DNA from 2 places in the Pseudoalteromonas sp. 0802 genome. Region 2 is predicted to be linked to the other one. Evidence: predicted binding sites of a transcription regulator. Region 2 holds the regulator's gene; the other holds the start of a gene.

Region 1 (3,512 bases), on a different contig from region 2:
TCATTCATAGCTGTATCTCCAACTTTAGTGATCTAATAAGTATAGATCATAATGGAGTGAGTGATAGTAAAGCTTACTGCAACAAAAAAGCCCCTAAGTAGGGGCTTTTTGAGTATCAGCTAATTAGCCAATTTTTTTGTATTTGATACGCTTAGGTTGTGCTGCTTCGGCGCCTAAGGTTTTCTTCAACCACTCTTCGTATTCTGTGTAGTTACCATCGAAGAAGTTAATTTGGCCTTCGTCACGGTAATCAAGAATATGTGTAGCAATACGGTCAAGGAACCAACGGTCATGCGAGATACACATTACACAGCCAGGGAACTCTAAAATAGCGTTCTCGAGTGCACGTAGTGTTTCAACGTCTAGGTCATTGGTTGGCTCATCCAGTAGTAATACGTTGCCACCTGCTTTTAGTAACTTAGCTAGGTGTAAACGGTTGCGCTCACCACCTGATAGGTCTTTAACGAATTTTTGTTGGTCGTTACCTTTGAAGTTAAAGCGGCCAACATAGGCACGGCTTGGGAATTCAAAGTTACCAATTTTTAATACGTCTTGGCCGTTAGAGATTTCTTGGAAAACAGTGTTGCTTTCGTCCATGTTGCCACGGAACTGATCAACCGTTGCAAGCTCAACTGTGTCACCAACAATGATCTCACCGCTATCAGGCGTTTCTTCACCACTTAACATTTTGAATAGCGTTGATTTACCCGCACCATTGGCGCCGATAATACCTACGATAGCGCCTTTCGGCATTGCAAAGTTTAAGTCATCGATTAATACACGGTCGCCAAAGCTCTTCTTCAGGCCTTTCACTTCGATAACTTGGTCACCTAAGCGTGGACCCGGTGGAATGAATAGTTCATTTGTTTCGTTACGCTTTTGATAATCGTTTTGCTGAAGCTCAGAGAACTGTGCCATACGTGCTTTAGACTTAGCTTGACGGCCTTTCGGGTTTGAACGTACCCATTCAAGTTCTTGTGCGATTGATTTTTGACGTGCTTTTTCAGATTTCTGTTCTTGTTGTAAACGTAAATCTTTTTGCTCAAGCCACGATGAGTAGTTACCTTCCCAAGGAATACCTTCACCACGGTCAAGCTCTAAAATCCAACCTGCTACGTTATCTAAGAAGTAACGGTCGTGGGTTACAGCAACCACGGTACCTTCGTAGTCGTGTAAGAAGCGCTCTAACCAAGCAACTGACTCAGCGTCTAAGTGGTTGGTAGGTTCGTCAAGAATAAGCATATCTGGTTTTTCAAGTAGTAAACGACAGATCGCAACACGGCGACGCTCACCACCCGAAAGGTGTTCAATTTTTGCATCCCAAGGTGGAAGGCGTAATGCATCAGCTGCACGCTCTAACACGTTGTCGATATTGTGACCATCGTGTGCTTGGATGATAGCTTCTAATTCGCCTTGCTCTTTCGCAAGCGCATCGAAGTCAGCACCGTCCATTGCATACTCGTTGTATACTTCATCAAGGCGGTTTAGTGCATTTTTAACTTCGCTAACTGCTTCTTCTACTGTTTCGCGAACTGTTTTGCTTTCGTCTAGTACAGGTTCTTGCGGTAAGTAACCGATTTTAGTGCCTGGTTGAGGGCGAGCTTCACCTTCAAAGTCTTGGTCAACACCAGCCATAATGCGAAGTAACGTTGATTTACCTGCACCGTTTAGACCTAGCACACCAATTTTTGCGCCTGGGAAAAAGTGTAAAGAAATATCTTTTAAGATAGTGCGCTTAGGTGGCACAACCTTAGAAACTCGACTCATCGAGAATATAAACTTATCTGGTAACACCATGAAAGGAGCCTTCAATTTATAAGAAAAATTAACAGCGTATATTGTATACCCAAACCACCTCAAAATACAGAATTCAGCGTTTATGATAGGCTTAATATCAAGGTGTTATTTACTCAAAGAGTCATACATTTTAATTAATGACCACTCAGAAATATCATTTCATTTGGACATCTAAACATCTAGAGGTTGAAATTTCTAACTATCCGTTCATAATTAGCAGTCAGATAAGTATGCTCGGAGCCAGCTATGCCCATTACAGTAAAAGATGAATTGCCTGCCATTGCAAAGTTACGTCAAGAAAACGTGTTTGTAATGCCAAAAAGTCGTGCTAAAACGCAAGAAATCCGCCCAATGCGTTTGGCCATCTTAAACTTAATGCCAAACAAAGTTGAAACCGAAGTGCAGTTTATTCGCTTGTTAGCAAACTCACCGCTGCAAGTTAATGTTGAGCTGTTGCGCTTAGATACCCATCGCACCAGTAGTAACTCTGAGCAGCACATGGATACGTTTTATCGTTATTTTTCAGAAGTGAAAGATAATAACTACGATGCCATGATCATAACGGGCGCGCCGCTTGCTCATTTAGAATATGACGAAGTTGCTTACTGGGACGAACTAAAAGTTATTTTAGATTGGGCAGAGCAGCATGTGACGTCTACGCTGTTTTCGTGTTGGGCGGCCCATGCTGGGCTTTATCATCACTATGGCCTTAAACGTGATCTGAAACCAAACAAACTCAGTGGCGTATTTACCCATAAAAGCTATTTTGACCACGCAGCGCTAACGCGTGGCTTTGATGATACCTTTTTAGTGCCACATTCTCGTTATGGTCATATTGATATCGATAAGATCAATGCCTGCGAAGAGCTGGTGGTGTTAGCCGGATCAGAGCGAGTAGGTGCCTACTTAATTAAAAATAAATCAGGTAGCCAAGTGTATATTACTGGCCATCCAGAGTACGATGCTCATACCTTAAAAGGGGAGTATTTACGCGACCAAGAAAAATCAGCGGATGCACCTAAGCCAGAAAATTACTTCCCTGACGATAACCCAGACAACGAACCGTCGAAAACGTGGCAAAGTCATGCCTTTTTATTGTTTTCGAATTGGTTAAACTATTATGTGTACCAAACTACACCGTATGATATTAACTTAGTTAGCCAAGATGTAAGGACTAACAACTATGCCGAGTAATGCAGTGAATAAACGCGAACAATTAACCGAGGCGCTAAAACAGCGAATTTTAATCCTCGATGGCGCGATGGGCACCATGATCCAAGAATATAAGTTAGAAGAACAGGATTATCGCGGTGAGCGCTTTAAAGACTGGCATGTACTTATTAAAGGCAATAACGATTTATTAAGCCTAACTCAGCCAAAAGTCATTGCTGATATTCACCGTGCTTATTTAGAAGCCGGTGCTGATATCATCGAAACGAATACCTTTAATGCCACGACTATTTCGATGGAAGATTACGATATGGCGAGCCTTAGCCGCGAAATCAACCTCGAGTCAGCGAAGCTTGCACGCAGCGTGTGTGATGAACTTGAAGCAAAAGATCCTAGCAAACCGCGTTATGTAGCCGGTGTACTTGGGCCAACGTCAAAAACCTGTTCTATTTCACCAGATGTAAATGACCCAGGTTATCGTAATATCAACTTTGATAAGCTGGTGGCGGCGTATGTTGAGTCAACACTGGCACTGATGGAAGGTG
Region 2 (3,512 bases):
ACCTACCAACAAATACTGAACAACAGACCACTTGGTTATTTTTTTAGCGAAAGATGTATTTAAAGCTTGTCGTAAGGCTTCTTGAGCTATAAAATACGCGGCCTATTAATTGTATTAACTGCGTATGGTGCCAGACTTCGGGTTTGGAGAGCGATACGGCCTTAACTAGAGGTTCCCTATGAAAGAAGGTATTCACCCTAAGTACGAAGCTATCACTGCAACTTGTTCATGTGGTAACAAATTCGAAACTAGCTCAACTCTTTGTAAAGACATCCACTTAGACGTATGTTCTGAGTGTCACCCGTTTTACACTGGTAAGCAAAAGATTTTAGACACTGGCGGCCGTGTTGATCGTTTCAACAAGCGCTTCGGTGCACTTAGCAGCAAGAAGTAATCTCTGCTGTTTAGTTAAAAAAAGCACCTTAGGGTGCTTTTTTTATGCCTAAAATTCACAAAATTCTTTATTAACATTGCTACTCACTCATCATCTTCACTTATGTATCTTGCATAACTATTTCTGGCTGTTATGCCCATTATGTCGCTAATTTTGCAGACAAAGTGCCACCCCTTGGCTATATTCTTTTTTGTATAAACTTTAATAAAAGTTATTAAAAATAATAAATTTAAATAACTTTGTGAGTAAATGCTGTGAACTTCGTTGAAATGGCTATTTTGGGCTAATTTCGGCTAATTGCAGTGTACGTGCGTATAAAATACAAAAACACGTGCTTAAAAGGTCATAAATAGGTGAATTTTTATGTCTGATTAATCGCAACTATGCACAGAAATTGTTGGGAAATCCTTTAAAATTAAGCGATATAGCATATAACAGGATAGACCTGATAATACTTGGAATTTTTATACATTACAGGTATCGTACTGATGCAAGCTCTCTCACTTTTTAACTTTTTGCAGGATACTATCGCGTTATGTCAGATTTTCGTGAACAAGCATTACATTACCACGCTCACCCCGTTCCAGGTAAAATTAGTGTTGAACTAACCAAGCCAGCCGAAACGGTTAACGATCTCGCTTTAGCTTATAGCCCAGGTGTGGCTGAACCAGTCCGTGAAATTGCTGCTGATCCAGCAAATGCCTATAAATACACAGGCAAAGGCAACATGGTTGCAGTTATTTCAAACGGTACCGCAATTTTAGGTTTAGGTAACTTAGGTCCGCTTGCATCAAAACCTGTAATGGAAGGTAAAGCGTTACTATTCAAACGTTTTGCTGGTCTTGATTCAATTGATATTGAAGTTAAACACCGCACAACAGAAGATTTCATTAATACGGTTGCTAACATCGCTGATACGTTTGGTGGTATCAACCTTGAAGATATTAAAGCGCCAGAGTGTTTTGAAATCGAAAAAGCGCTTATCGAGCGCTGTGATATTCCAGTTTTCCACGATGACCAACATGGTACAGCTATTGTGACTGCTGCTGGTATGCTTAACGCCCTTGAAGTGCAAGGTAAAGATATCGAAGATGCTATCATCGTATGTTTAGGTGCCGGTGCTGCTGCTGTTGCTTGTATGGAGCTTTTAATTAAGTGTGGCGCACTGCGTGAACACATTTATATGCTTGACCGTAAAGGTGTGATCCATACACGTCGTGATGACTTAAACGAGTATAAGCAATTATTTGCTAACAATACCGATAAGCGTACATTACAAGATGTTATTGCTGATGCTGACGTATTCGTTGGTGTATCAGGTCCTAACCTGTTAACAGCAGATGATCTTAAGCTGATGGCTGATAAGCCAGTCGTGTTTGCATGCTCAAACCCAGATCCTGAGATTGCTCCAGAAGTTGCACACAGTGCGCGTAACGATTTAATTATGGCAACGGGTCGTTCAGATTTCCCTAACCAAGTAAATAACGTGCTTTGTTTCCCATTCATTTTCCGTGGTGCGTTAGATGTTCGTGCAACGGCAATTAATGATGAAATGAAAATTGCTGCAGTGCACGCAATTCGTGGTATCGCGAAAGAGCCTGTACCAAGTGAAGTATTAAAAGCAGCTGGCGTTGAGTCACTTGAGTTTGGTGCCGAGTACATCATTCCTAAGCCTATGGATCCGCGTTTATTACCACGTATTGCACGTGCTGTTGCTGAAGCAGCAGTAGAGTCGGGTGTGGCGCAAATCGACATGCCAGAAGATTACATGCGTTAAGCTTAATTAGCTATTAGGTACATCGCGCAATAAAAAACTCAGCCTAGGCTGAGTTTTTTTATATCTGCGATTATCGGCGGTGATCCGATGGCCGAAATACTTATTCTGAATCAAGCACTGGGATATCTAATCCCATTTCTTGCATAATTCTTTTAACTTCTTCAGGTACCTTTTCAGGGTTGTCTTTACGTAGGTCGTCATCATTTGGTAATGGTTGACCTGTAAAAGCATGTAAGAAAGCTTCACACAATAACTCACTGTTCGTCGCATGACGCAGGTTATTGATCTGGCGGCGTGTACGCTCGTCAGTTAATACTTTTAATACGTTGAGTGGGATCGATACGGTAATCTTTTTTACTTGTTCTGATTTTTTACCGTGTTCTGCATATGGGTGAATGTATTCACCGTTCCATTTAGCCATAAGTTGTTTCGTTGCCTCGGTTGTCAGTGATTTACGCCTTATTCACAGCGCAAGATGCGGAAATTCTATCTCTTTAAAAAAGATAGTCAAATACTAGTTATTTAGCCATCTAGTGGTGTAAATGTATAAACTTCTATGTGTAAGCGATAAATGCTTTGACTTCTCATATTTGATCATCTAACCTTTTAGACGTCTAAACATCCAATTAAAGAATAGGTGATGAAATGAGCGAAAAAAATAAAGCGACGATTGCTGTTCGTCACGGCATCGAAGCCGATAAACATCATGGTGCGGTTGTGCCTCCTTTATACTTATCAACCACCTATTCGTTTGCTGATTTTGATACTAAGCGCCAGTATGACTATGGTCGCAGTGGTAACCCAAATCGCGATATCTTAGCTGAAACCTTAGCTGAGCTTGAAGGTGGTGCTAGAGGTATTATCACTGCAACAGGTATGTCTGCTGTGCATTTAGCCACTCAGCTATTAAACAGTGACGATACGTTAGTGATCCCACATGACTGTTATGGCGGTAGTTACCGTTTATTCACCTCGCTTGAAAAACGTGGCCTGTTAAAACTGAAAGTTTTGGATTTAACTAAAACTGAAAATCTCCAAGAAATTTTAGCGATTAAACCCAAGTTGATTTGGATTGAAACGCCAAGTAACCCAATCTTGCGTTTAACAGATATTAAAGCAATTACTAGTATTGCTAAGCAGTGTGGTGCTTTGGTTGCGGCTGACAACACCTTCTTATCACCTGCATTACAAAACCCAATTGAGTTTGGTGTTGATATTGTTGTGCATTCAACCACTAAATACATCAATGGTCACTCTGATGTAGTGGGCGGTGCAGTGATTGCTTCAACGCAAGAGCTAGGCGACGAACTTGCTTGGTGGGCGAATAATATCGGTATTACT

Evidence for each region. The regulator MetJ, encoded in region 2, represses methionine synthesis genes. The targets are predictions, from matches to a motif close to TAGACGTCTAGACGTCTA.
Region 1: a site for MetJ is predicted at 1,962-1,979, ahead of metA (homoserine O-succinyltransferase). Genes of this name have one in related genera too.

What each region holds. Positions count from the first base shown of each region.
Region 1 covers NZ_JABVXE010000003.1:65,697-69,208, forward strand. Annotated here, with positions in the region: gene HUS61_RS07950 (PilZ domain-containing protein) at 1-8, opposite strand, end outside; gene ettA (energy-dependent translational throttle protein EttA) at 124-1,797, opposite strand; gene metA (homoserine O-succinyltransferase) at 2,044-2,991, shown strand; gene HUS61_RS07965 (homocysteine S-methyltransferase family protein) at 2,981-3,512, shown strand, end outside.
Region 2 covers NZ_JABVXE010000015.1:20,311-23,822, forward strand. Annotated here, with positions in the region: gene rpmE (50S ribosomal protein L31) at 179-394, shown strand; gene HUS61_RS16815 (malic enzyme-like NAD(P)-binding protein) at 930-2,171, shown strand; gene metJ (met regulon transcriptional regulator MetJ) at 2,272-2,592, opposite strand; gene metB (cystathionine gamma-synthase) at 2,817-3,512, shown strand, end outside.